DNA from 3 places in the Caballeronia sp. GACF4 genome. Region 1 is predicted to be linked to each of the others. Evidence: predicted binding sites of a transcription regulator. Region 1 holds the regulator's gene; each other region holds the start of a gene.
What was found. Region 1 encodes HrcA, which represses chaperone genes, less so after heat shock. Its sites were predicted from a motif close to TTAGCACTCNNNNNNNNNGAGTGCTAA; they were not measured.

Region 1 (4,271 bases):
TGCGACGCTCGACCTGCGCGAGCCGGTCGGGATCGAGTTCGAGGCGCTGCGCGTAGTGCGAAAGCGAGTACGACGCTTCCTGCAACTGAATCTCGGCGGGTTCGAGCGAGGCGAGCACGTCGCTCAACGCAGGATCGATATCGGCCAGATCGCGCAGCTTCGTGATGATGGCTGCGAGTTGGGAAATCATGGCTTCGTCGGATTCGGACAATGCGGACAGCGCGCTTTGCACGCCGTCGATGAGACTTGCCGAGTGCGAGAGCCGATGATGCTCCGCGCTCACTTCCTCCCATTCGCCCGGCTGCGGCGCGAGCTTGTCGAACTCGCTCAACTGCCATGCGAGACGCTCGCGTTCCAGTTGCAGTTCGCGGTCGCGGCTTTGCGCGGCTTCTACGGCCTGCTGGGCCTCGCGATACGCACGCCACGCGCGATTCACGGTGCTCGCTGTGTCGACGAGACCGGCGTGCGTGTCGAACAGTTCGCGTTGCGCGTCGGGGCGCATCAGCAATTGATGCGCGTGCTGGCCGTGGATGTCGACGAGCATTTCGCCCACTTCGCGCAGTTGCGTGAGCGTGGCCGGCGTGCCGTTGATGAACGCGCGCGAGCGGCCGCCGGAATCGATCACGCGGCGCAACATGACGGTGTCGCTGTCTTGCGAGAGCGCGTGCTCGTCCAGCCAGCGCGCCACTTGCGCGTGCGTGGTGAATTCAGCGGTGATGTCGGCGCGCGCTTCGCCCGTGCGCACGACGCTCGCGTCGGCGCGGGCGCCGAGCGTGAGCGCGAGGGCGTCGATCAGGATGGATTTGCCTGCGCCGGTTTCACCCGAAAAAACCGTGAAGCCGGAGTCGAACTCGATATCCAGCGCGGCAACGATGACGAAGTCCCGAATGGAGAGATGACGGAGCATGGACGCTTGGAAAGGGCGTGGTGAGCGCTTCAGAGGGCGGAGTCTTGCGAGGGATGCTCGTTCCAGTGCAGCTTTTTGCGCAACGTGGCGTACGTGCTGTAGCCGACCGGATGCAGCACCGGCACCGTGTGCCGTGAGCGCCGCACTTCGATGGCGTCGTTCAGCTCGACGGCCGTGAACGACTGCATGTCGAAGTTCACGTTGACATCGCGCCCGCCGATGAACTGAATGGTCACCTTGGAGTCGTCGGGCAGCACGATCGGACGGTTCGAGAGCGAATGCGGCGCAATCGGCACGAGCACGAAGCCCTGCAACTGCGGATGAAGAATCGGCCCCGCCGACGAAAGCGCGTAGGCGGTCGAGCCAGTGGGCGTCGCGACGATCAGACCATCCGAGCGCTGGTTGTACATGAAGTGGCCATCCACCGACACGCGCAGTTCCGCCATGCCTGAAAAGCCGCTGCGATTGACCACGACATCGTTGAAGGCGAGCGCGTGATAAATGGGCTTGTCGTTGCGCACGATACGCGCTTCGAGCAGGCTGCGTTCCTCGCGCTCGAACTGTCCGGCGAGCATCTGAGGCACGATCTCGCGCATCTCGGTGAGCGGGATGTCCGTGATGAAGCCGAGCCGCCCGTGATTCACGCCGATGAGCGGCGTCTTGTACGGCGCAAGTTGGCGGCCCACGCCGAGCATGGTGCCGTCGCCGCCCAGCACGACCGCCACGTCCGCGCGCGCGCCGATTTCGGCGACCGAGAGCGCCGGGTAATCGGTCACGCCGACATCCTTCGCGGTGCCGGCCTCGAACACGACCTCGAAACCCTGCTTCGAGATCAGCTCCGCGAGCAGGCGCAGCGGCGTCTCGATGCCGGGCGTATTGGTGCGCCCGATGAGCGCGACAGTCTTGAATTGGCCAATTTCCATGCCGGCATTACACCATAGGTGGAAGGCGAAAAGAACCGTGCGCGAAGGGTGGTTGCGATGCCACCCGATCACGCCGGGGCACGCCCGTTGTTTATCGCTAGAATGGAGCGGACATTGAATCGCTCGACAAGCGATTCATCGCGGCGGGTACGTTCGCCGCGCCACGACACGTTAGGCTAAAATTTCCCCATGCTAGACCCACGTGCACAAACCCTCCTCAAAACGCTGATCGAGCGCTACATCGCCGAAGGTCAGCCGGTCGGTTCGCGCACGTTATCACGGCATTCCGGCCTGGAGCTGAGTCCGGCGACCATTCGCAACGTGATGTCGGACCTGGAAGACCTCGGTCTCGTCGTCAGCCCGCACACGTCGGCGGGACGCATTCCCACGCCGCGCGGCTATCGACTCTTCGTCGACACCATGCTCACCGTGGAAGCGCCGCAAGACGAAGCCATGACCACCGCCGTCAAGACGCGCCTGCAAGGCGAGGAGCCGCAGAAGATCGTCGCGGCGGCGGCGAGCGTGCTGTCGAGTCTCTCGTCGTTCGCGGGCGTGATCCTCACGCCGCGCCGCAGTCACATGTTCAAGCAGATCGAATTCATGCGGCTGTCGGACAAGCGCATTCTGCTTATCATCGTGACGCCCGAAGGCGACGTGCAGAACCGCATGATGGCGACGCAGCGCGACTATTCGCCGTCGCAACTCACGGAAGCCTCCAACTACATCAACGCGCATTTCGCGGGCCTGTCCTTCGACGAAGTGCGTCTGCGGCTGCGTCAGGAAATCGACGAATTGCGCGGCGACATGACCGCGCTCATGCAGGCCGCCGTGGTCGCGAGCACCGCCGAAACCGATCCGGGCGAGACCGTGCTGATTTCCGGCGAGCGCAACCTGCTCGAAGTGGCGGACCTTTCGTCCGACATGGCGCGGCTGCGCAAGCTGTTCGATTTGTTCGACCAAAAGACGAGCCTCCTGCAATTGCTGGATGTTTCGAGTCACGCGCAGGGCGTGCAGATTTTCATCGGCGGGGAATCTAATCTGGTGCCGATCGAGGAAATGAGCGTCGTGACCGCGCCGTATGAAGTCAACGGCAAGATCGTCGGCACGCTCGGCGTGATTGGACCCACGCGCATGGCCTACAACCGCGTGATTCCCATTGTCGATATCACCGCACGCCTGTTGTCCATGTCGCTCAGTTCTCAATAGCTTTTCCTTCAGCCCATCATGCCGGCCCGCGCGCCGCGCCGCCACTAGGCCGTTCGGCCAATGATGCGGCGTGAAACGCGCCGCTATAATGGGTTTCACCTTTCGACCACTTCCGGCCGCCTTGCCCTATGCGTTTCGATCTCGAGTTGCCTTCGCAGCCTAGCGCTTCGCATCGTGTCGCGGTGCTGCTGATCAATCTCGGCACGCCGGACGCGCCCACGCCGCGTGCCGTGCGCAAGTATCTGGCGCAGTTCCTGTCTGATCCGCGCGTGGTCGAGATTCCCTCCTTGCTCTGGCAGATCATTCTGCGGTTGATCATCTTGCCGTTTCGCGGGCGCGCGTCGGCAAAGAAATATGCGCAGGTCTGGATGGCGGAAGGCTCGCCCTTGCGTGTCTATACGGAGAAGCAGGTCGAGGGCTTGCGGCGCCTCTTTGCGGCAAACGACTACCACGTGCTCGTCGACTACGCGATGCGCTACGGCACGCCGGGCATCGGCGTCATGCTCAATCAACTCAAGCTCGAAGGCGCCGAGCGCATTCTCCTGGTGCCGATGTATCCGCAGTACTCGTCTTCGACCACCGCGACCGCTTTCGACGACGCCTTTACCGCGCTCAAGCGCGTGCGCAATCAGCCCGAGATTCGCACCATTCGTCATTACGCGGATCATCCGGCGTATATCTCCGCGCTTGCAGAGCAGGTGCGCGATTACTGGCGTCATCACGGCGTGCCGGATTTTGCCGCCGGCGACAAGCTCGTGCTGAGTTTTCACGGCGTCCCCAAGCGAACCATGGATCTTGGCGACCCATATCACGACCAGTGTCAGTTGACGGGCTCGCTGCTCGCCTCCGCGTTGGGGCTCACGCCGGTGGAATGCCGCGTCACGTTCCAGTCGCGCTTCGGCCGCGCGGAATGGCTGCAGCCATACACCGCGCCGACGCTCGCGGAACTCGGCGCGGCGGGTGTTGCGCGCGTGGACGTTTTTTGTCCGGGCTTCACGGCGGATTGTCTTGAGACGATCGAGGAAATCGGCATCGAGGTGCGCGACGAATTTCTGCACGCAGGCGGCAAGCAGTTTCACCGCATTCCTTGCCTGAATGCATCGCCGGCGTGGATCAAGGCGCTGGGAGAAATCGCGGCGCAGAATCTGCAAGGCTGGCCGGTGCAGGCCGTGCAGCCATTGACGGTTGCCGCCTGAACGAACGGTTATTCATGAACTACACGATTTCGACGGAAC
Region 2 (4,271 bases), 170 kb from region 1:
CGGGCTTCAAGGAAATCGAGGTGGGGTTTCCGTCGGCATCGCAGACGGATTTCGATTTCGTGCGCAAGCTGATCGACGAGAAGCGCATCCCGGACGACGTGACGATCGAAGTGCTGGTGCAATCGCGCCGCGAATTGATCGAGCGCACGTTCGAGGCAGCGGAGGGCGCGAGCAAGGTGATCGTGCACTTGTACAACGCGATCGCGCCATCGTTCCGGCGCATCGTGTTCAATCAGTCGCAGGAAGAAGTTAAGGCGCTGGCGGTGGAAGGCACGCGCATCATCAAGGAATGCGCCGATGCACGGCCGCAGACGCGCTGGACCTACCAGTACTCGCCCGAGACCTTCAGCATGACGGAGTTGCCGTTCGCGCGTGAAGTCTGCGACGCCGTCGCGCAAATGTGGCGTCCGACGCCCGATCACAAGATGATCGTCAATTTGCCGGCCACGGTGGAAGCCGCGACGCCGAACGTATTCGCCGATCAGGTCGAATGGATGGACCGCAATCTCGGTTATCGCGACAGCATCGTGCTTTCGGTGCATCCGCATAACGATCGCGGGACGGCGGTCGCGGCCGCGGAGCTCGCGGTGCTCGCGGGCGCGGAACGCGTCGAAGGTTGTCTTTTCGGCAACGGCGAGCGCACGGGCAACGTCGATCTCGTCACGCTTGCGCTCAATCTCTACACGCAGGGCGTCGATCCGGGCCTCGATTTCTCCGATATCGACTCGGTGCGTCGCGTCGTCGAGCGCTGCAATCAGTTGCCGGTGCATCCGCGTCATCCGTATGCGGGCGATCTCGTTTTTACGGCGTTTTCGGGCTCGCATCAGGACGCCATCCGCAAGGGTTTTGCGCAGCGTCAGCCGGGCACGGTCTGGGAAGTGCCGTATTTGCCGATCGATCCCGCCGATCTCGGTCGCAGCTACGACGCCGTGATCCGCGTGAACAGCCAGTCCGGCAAGGGTGGCGCGACTTATCTGCTCGAACGCGGGCTCGGCTTCACGCCGCCGCGCCGCGTGCAGATCGAGTTCAGCCACGCCGTGCAAAGACTCGCGGACACCTCAGGCGAGGAAGTCACCGGTGACGCAATCTGCACACTCTTCAAGCAGGAATATTTCGACGCGGGCGGCGTGGTCGCGCGCGTCGATGCGGCGACGCTCTCCGTGTTCGGGCGCAACGTCGCGGTGCCGCCGGCGTCAGGCGCGACGAGCGGCGATGTCTACGCGCAAGCCGTGGCGGCGTGTTTCGATGTATCGGGAAACGTGAGCTGGTTCGAAACGGCGGTAACGGCGAGCGGCGATACGGCCGTCTTCGTAGGCTGCCGCGTCGGCGACGAGCCGTTGCGCTTCGGCGTCGCGGTGCACGCGAATCCGGCGTTGGCTGTCGTGGATGCGGTCGTCAGTGCGGTGAATCGGTCGAAACCCTTGGGCCGTCAGGCAGAGCGGCAAGACGAAGCGGTCGAGGCTTGAGGCCTCGACGTCGCGCGCGGCGGCTACTCCAGCGCCACGCGCGTCGCCTGCAAGGCTAGCAGCAGCCATTGTCCGTCGGTCTGAACGTGAACCGCGGTGTAGGCAATGGGAAACAGCAGCGCGCCGTTCTTCGATTCCATCTCGATCAGCGCCCGTCCCGAGACGAGGCACGTGTCCTTGCCGGCGACGATCACGTCCTGCGACTGGATCTCGATCTGCCGATAGCGGCGTCGACCAGCGGTGATCGCGTCGATGAACTGGCGCTTCGTCTCGCGCTTGCCGTTCGTGTGAACGTAGCTGACGTTCTCGGCCAGAAGCGCATCCAGAGCCGGGCCGTCGCTGTCGACCATCGCCCGGAAGCGATCGCGCTCGAGGCCTCGAATGGCCTCCATGGATTTTGCCGGCATCTGTCGGTTCCCCTTGTGTCGAGAAACCGATGCGCCGGCGCCCCGTCAGAAGTTGTATTGCAGATATAGCTGGCTGAAATTTATACCAGGATTCGGCTCTTTGATACTGGCGTTCGACAGATGCTGAAACCGGAAGCCCGCCTGATAGTTCTGCTTCTCGCCGAAGATCGCACCGACGCCGACCATATCCGCGAACTGGAACGCGGACGACACCGTGAAATCCGTCGTGATTCGCGTATGCGACAGAAGCCGCACGCCGACGCCCGCTTCAATGAACGGCCGGATATATCCCGAACTCTTCACGAAGCGCAGAACCGGCGTCACACCGAATTCCCAGATGTTCGGGTGCACGGCGTTGCTTTCCTGCGAGTGCCAGTAGGCAACGTGACCTTCGCCGAGCAAGGTGAAATGGAAGCCGCCGATTTCCCACCAGGTCAGATTCGGGTCCCATACGAAGCCGAGATCCGCCTTTTTGATGTCGCGATCGGCCACGCCGCCCGCGATTTGCAAACCAAAGCGGTCGGCATGCGCTGCCGCCGACGTGACTCCTAGTAACAGGGCAATTGCGCCATGGGACAACAGATGACGCCAAGGGCCTTTATTTTTCTGCATGGACACCCCATCTGTGGGATTGACGAGTCGAGCCGCCAAGCGGGCTTCGCGCATTGTAGATTCATCGTCTCATAATTGCACGAATGATTGCCATTAGCCTATTTGCTTGAATATCCTGTCTTCCTTACGTCAAAGTAAGGTAACTAATTCTATCGCACGTGACGAATCGGTAATAATGGTACGATTCGAATACAGTGCTCGGCTATGAATCCACAAAGTTGATAGCTTTGTGGGAACTCTCACATTCGTTTCCCCTCTAACACTTAGCACTCGTTGAAGCGGAGTGCTAATATCATGTCTGACTTGCCGCGCCTTTGCGGCAACAGGCATTTGTTGATAAGGAGCTTATGAGCGTGTCCAATGCGATGACCCTTCCGAATGTTCTTAGCTCGGCACCTGCCAAGGCAACTTCGGCAGGCGCGCTGACGTACGCACAATCGTCCATGTTGACCGGCCAGATCGGCAACATTGATTCATACATACAAGCGGTGAACCGCATTCCAATGCTTTCGCAAGCAGAGGAGCGTCAGTACGCCACCGAATTCCGCGAACAGGGCAACCTGAATGCGGCGCGGCAACTGGTGCTTTCGCACCTGCGCCTCGTCGTGTCCATCGCCCGGAATTACCTGGGTTATGGTCTGCCGCACGCGGACCTGATCCAAGAAGGCAATATCGGTCTGATGAAGGCCGTCAAGCGCTTCGATCCCGAACAAAACGTACGCCTCGTGTCGTACGCCATGCACTGGATCAAGGCGGAGATTCACGAGTACATCCTGCGCAACTGGCGCATGGTGAAGGTCGCGACGACCAAGGCGCAACGCAAGCTGTTCTTCAACCTGCGCAGCCACAAGACCGGCACTTCGGCGTTCACACCGGAGGAAATCGAAGGTCTGGCAAGCCAGTTGAATGTGAAGCGCGAGGAAGTCGCCGAGATGGAAACGCGTCTGTCGGGCGGAGATATCGCGCTCGAAGGCCAGGTGGAAGATGGCGAGGAAGCCTATGCGCCGATCGCCTATCTGGCTGACTCGCATAGCGAGCCGACGAATGTCATCGCCGCGCGTCAGTTCGACAAGTTGCAAAGCGACGGTCTGGCTTCCGCGCTGGAATCGCTGGATGCGCGTAGCCGCCGTATCGTCGAAGCGCGCTGGCTCGAAGTGCAGGACGACGGCTCGGGCGGGATGACGCTTCACGAACTGGCGGACGAATTCGGCGTATCGGCTGAGCGTATCCGCCAGATCGAAGCGAGCGCGATGAAGAAGATGCGTTCCGCGCTGGCCGAGTACGCGTGATATCGCGGTAGTTCGATGACCGTAGTTCGGTGCTGAAGTAAGTTCGAAGCCCGCTGTTCCGAAAGGACAGCGGGTTTTTGTTTTTAGGCGGAGGTGTGCCGTAACGGCAGCAGTGACTTAAACGTCGCCCACTATAAAAACGGCGCCCGAAAGCGCCGTTCATCAAACCAGACCGAATCTCGCATCAAGCCGGCAACGGCGATGCCCCGCCACCACTTCCCGGCACGCGCGTCGCGAGTTGTGCCGCGTAACGCTGCGCGGCCGCGCCCACGACGATGTGGAACGTATCCGCCGACACCCACGCGACATCCAGCGTCGACAGGCGCTGACGATCCACCGCCGAAGGATCGCGCACGACCACGCGCAGTCGCGTTTGCGCGACGGCATCGAGCGTGACGACATTGGTCGCGCCGCCGAACACCGCCAGCCAGCGCAGCGGATCGGGATCGAGCGGGCCGGCAGTCTGATCGAAGGAGCCGACGTTCGCGGAAGCCACC
Region 3 (4,271 bases), on a different contig from region 1:
AGTCGTGCATACGGTGGCGCGCGGCGGCACGCCGGGCGCGGCGCCTCAATTGACGGTGGCGAATCTTCCGGCGATCGCGGCGAGCCCCGGCGCGAATGCGATTTCGGTGAATGGCGGCGTGGTGAATGTGCCGAATTGAGGGGTGATGGGAGTGGCGTGCGGATTGGCATCGCTGTCGGCGGCAGGCGGAGCTTCAGCTTTAGGCGGCGCGTGATGAGCGCGCTGCATCGATGCGTTCGGGCGGGCTAGCTGCGCGATGAGCGGGGCGTCACAGGCCACGCGGGTACATTTTGCGAACGGCGACGGGTGCTGAATGAGGTTTGCGGTGAGCTGATCACGCAACTGCAGCCGCCGTTGCCCGCGTGCTTGATGCTTGCATCGACGAAGCGTTTCCCGGAACGACGCGTGCGCTCGATCTCACTGAACCGGCGCCGATGCCGCGACGCCCTCGGACGCGGCGTGTTTCGCGTCGGATGACTGGATGGCCGTCGCCGCCGCGGCGGGCGCCTGTACGACGATAGGCGTTGGCGTGAGATCCGGTGAACTCACGATCAGCGACGGTGCGAGCGGCTTGCTCTTGACCTCATCCGATGCGATGGGCGAACTGCGCGGCACCGTGCTCAGATAGTGCCCCATCAGCCCGAAGAATCGGTCATAGAACTTGCCGGCGGGCACGGTTTCACTGGAAATCTTGACCATTGCATCGCTGTTCGAACGGATCGGCAGCGAAAGCGAGCCCAAGACGCTCAAGCCCACGCTTGCGGAGGTATCGCTCTTCTTGAGCGCATAGCCGTCCTGCACCGCGTTCACATAAGCGATGCTCGTATTGGTCGTGTTTTCGCCGGGCGTGCAGACCACATGGAATGAGACGACCACGTGCGTTTCGGTGGACGGCTGGAAGTTCTTGGTGGCGTCGACGGTATCGGCTTGCGCCATCGTCGTGAGAAAGCCTTGCGAGAGCAGCGCGCGGCGGGCCGCCTCGCAGGTTTCGTTCACGGTGGCGTCGAAGTTGCGCGCGAACGGGCTTGCACCGGAGTCGAAAAGTTCCTGCTGATAGCTCGGCGTGGTCGCCGCGCGTCCGCCACAGGCGGCAAGGGCGAGAATTCCGAGGGAGAGAAAGGCAAGGCGCAGCGACGACGACATAGGCATGAGAGGCAGCGAAGACGAAATTTGTGATGCAACAAACACAAATTGTAGTGCCCTCCGACTGCGCGAGAAAAAAACGTAGTCCAAAAACATCGTCGAATCCGTGGCTTACAGAAACTTTTCCTTCAGGATGCGCAAAAAGCAAAAGCCCGGCGTGCGTGCCGGGCTTCGTTAGGCGAATTGACGATTACGGACGATTGAAGTCGACCGGATTCGGGTCGATAGCCGCGCGGCGGGCAGCACCCGAAGCGGCAGCGCCTTCGCCGGCACCGCCAAACGACGATGCAGCCGTGCCTTGTTGCGCGTTCAGGCGTGCTTGCGCGGCCTGAATGTTGGCGGGGTATTGGGTTTGATCGCTGGCCGGGTTGTAGCCTGCGCGTTCCAGTTGAACCAGTTGAGCCTTCACTTCAGCACGCGTCACCGGCGCGTTTTCTTGCGCCTGGGCGAAAGCGGGGACTGCAAGGACGGCAGCAACGGCGATTGCGGGGATGATCGACTTGAACATGATGAACCTCCTAGGTACTGATCTCGGGAACGTTGCGGGTGGAGAGTTTGTCTCTTCACTGCTTCGTCGTTGAAATGCAGTCTAGGCCTCGCCGACCCTAGTAAAAACCCTAATTAAGCGAAATCAGAATTGACGGATTGACATTAATCCAGCCAATCGACCTTACGAAATCCATTAATTTCCCCGTGTCCAGACAAAAGTACGCGAAATAGGGAGTGTCCGTCTGTCCCTGTCCTTGAAATTGTCAAACTCGGTCCATATAATTAGCACTCACTGCACGAGAGTGCTAACAAATTGCCGCTCGGGCAGCTTCGCTCACCGGGCGGGTTTCCCCCGCGTTTTCAGTCTCAATCAAGAGAGGAGTGTGTATGAATCTTCGTCCTTTGCACGATCGCGTCATCGTTAAACGTCTGGATCAGGAAACCAAGACTGCCTCGGGCCTCATCATCCCCGAAGCTGCAGCCGAAAAGCCGGATCAAGGCGAAATCCTGGCCGTCGGCCCGGGTAAGCGCGATGACAAGGGTGTGCAGAACGCCCTCGACGTGAAGGTGGGCGACCGCGTGTTGTTCGGCAAGTACGCCGGCCAGACCGTCAAGGTCGACGGGCAAGAACTGCTCGTGATGCGCGAAGAAGACATCATGGCCGTTCTGGTCAAGTAAGCACCTTCCTGCACTTCGGCTTCGCCGCAGAGCCGCTCCATTGGAGCCTGCCGCCCGAAGCCTCCAAACTGAATCGACTCAAGGAGTTTGAATATGGCAGCTAAAGAAGTCACTTTTGGCGATACCGCACGCGCCAAGATGGTCGAAGGCGTGAACATTCTGGCCAACGCGGTCAAGGTCACGCTGGGTCCGAAGGGCCGCAATGTCGTACTCGAGCGCAGCTTCGGCGGCCCGACGGTCACCAAGGACGGTGTCTCGGTCGCGAAGGAAATCGAACTGAAGGACAAGCTCCAGAACATGGGCGCGCAAATGGTCAAGGAAGTGGCTTCCCGGACCAGCGACAACGCCGGTGACGGCACCACGACCGCTACGGTTCTGGCGCAATCCATCGTTCGCGAAGGCATGAAGTACGTTGCATCGGGCATGAACCCGATGGACCTGAAGCGCGGTATCGACAAGGCAGTGGCTGCAGCTATCGAAGAACTGCGCAAGATCAGCAAGCCCTGCACGACGAACAAGGAAATCGCTCAAGTCGGCGCGATTTCGGCGAACAGCGACACGTCCATCGGCGACCGTATCGCTGAAGCAATGGACAAGGTCGGTAAGGAAGGCGTGATCACGGTTGAAGACGGCAAGTCGCTGGAAGACGAGCTGGACGTCGTGGAAGGCATGCAGTTCGACCGCGGCTACCTGTCGCCGTACTTCATCAACAACCCGGACAAGCAAGTCGCCCTGCTCGAAAACCCGTTCGTGCTGCTGCACGACAAGAAGGTTTCGAACATCCGCGATCTGCTGCCGGTACTGGAACAAGTCGCGAAGGCTGGCCGTCCGCTGCTGATCATCGCTGAAGACGTCGAAGGCGAAGCGCTGGCTACGCTGGTCGTGAACAACATCCGCGGCATTCTGAAGACCGTTGCCGTCAAGGCTCCGGGCTTTGGCGACCGTCGCAAGGCCATGCTGGAAGACATCGCTATCCTGACCGGTGGTCAAGTGATCGCGGAAGAAACCGGCCTGACGCTCGAAAAGGCTACGCTGGCTGAACTGGGTCAAGCAAAGCGCATCGAAGTGGGCAAGGAAAACACGACGATCATCGACGGCGCTGGCGAGGCAGCAAGCATCGAAGCGCGCGTGAAGCAAGTGCGCACGCAGATCGAAGAAGCAACGTCGGACTACGACCGTGAAAAGCTGCAAGAGCGCGTGGCCAAGCTGGCTGGCGGCGTGGCAGTGATCAAGGTCGGCGCTGCGACCGAAGTCGAAATGAAGGAAAAGAAGGCACGTGTCGAAGACGCACTGCACGCAACCCGTGCGGCTGTGGAAGAAGGCATCGTGGCCGGCGGCGGCGTCGCGCTGATCCGCGCTCGCAAGGCTGTCGAAGGCGTGAAGGGCCTGAACTCGGACCAGGACGCGGGCATCCGCATCGTTCTGCGTGCGATGGAAGAGCCGCTGCGCCAGATCGTCACGAACGGCGGCGAAGAAGCTTCCGTCGTGGTGGCGGCTGTTGCTGCGGGCACGGGCAACTACGGCTACAACGCGGCAACGGGCGAGTACGGTGACCTGGTGGAAGCCGGTGTCGTCGACCCGACCAAGGTGACGCGCACGGCATTGCAAAACGCGGCATCGGTGGCAGGCCTGCTGCTGACGACCGACGCAGCCGTCGCGGAACTGCCGAAGGAAGACTCGGCCATGCCTGGTGGCATGCCCGGCGGCATGGGCGGCATGGGCATGGACATGTAATTCGGTTTCGACCGGTTACTTGCTTCATCCTCAGGGCGTGGGTTTCGAAAGAAGCTCACGCCGCAAAGAAAAACCCGCAGCAATGCGGGTTTTTTTTCGTCCGTGGCAAACGCGGACCGTTACTTGTTCATCTGATCGCGCAAGTTCTGCGCGGCGGCCTTGTAGTCGTAGGTCGGATAAAACTCCGTCGTATAGCCGCCCCACGCGGTGGTTTCGATCGCGCGATT

Region 2: a site for HrcA is predicted at 2,749-2,775, ahead of rpoH (RNA polymerase sigma factor RpoH). Genes of this name have one in related genera too.
Region 3: a site for HrcA is predicted at 1,915-1,941, ahead of NCR40_RS10665 (co-chaperone GroES). Genes of this name have one in related genera too.

Annotation. Positions count from the first base shown of each region.
Region 1 covers NZ_JALQDW010000002.1:366,838-371,108, forward strand. Annotated here, with positions in the region: gene recN (DNA repair protein RecN) at 1-907, opposite strand, end outside; gene NCR40_RS01780 (NAD kinase) at 937-1,830, opposite strand; gene hrcA (heat-inducible transcriptional repressor HrcA) at 2,020-3,036, shown strand; gene hemH (ferrochelatase) at 3,165-4,232, shown strand; gene NCR40_RS01795 (RNA-binding S4 domain-containing protein) at 4,247-4,271, shown strand, end outside.
Region 2 covers NZ_JALQDW010000002.1:200,733-205,003, reverse strand. Annotated here, with positions in the region: gene leuA (2-isopropylmalate synthase) at 1-1,466, shown strand, start outside; gene NCR40_RS01035 (nuclear transport factor 2 family protein) at 1,490-1,873, opposite strand; gene NCR40_RS01030 (acyloxyacyl hydrolase) at 1,919-2,485, opposite strand; gene rpoH (RNA polymerase sigma factor RpoH) at 2,839-3,774, shown strand; gene nagE (N-acetylglucosamine-specific PTS transporter subunit IIBC) at 3,959-4,271, opposite strand, start outside.
Region 3 covers NZ_JALQDW010000009.1:180,928-185,198, reverse strand. Annotated here, with positions in the region: gene NCR40_RS10680 (D-(-)-3-hydroxybutyrate oligomer hydrolase) at 1-139, shown strand, start outside; gene NCR40_RS10675 (DUF2242 domain-containing protein) at 418-1,149, opposite strand; gene NCR40_RS10670 (DUF4148 domain-containing protein) at 1,334-1,651, opposite strand; gene NCR40_RS10665 (co-chaperone GroES) at 2,020-2,310, shown strand; gene groL (chaperonin GroEL) at 2,404-4,044, shown strand; gene NCR40_RS10655 (hypothetical protein) at 4,164-4,271, opposite strand, start outside.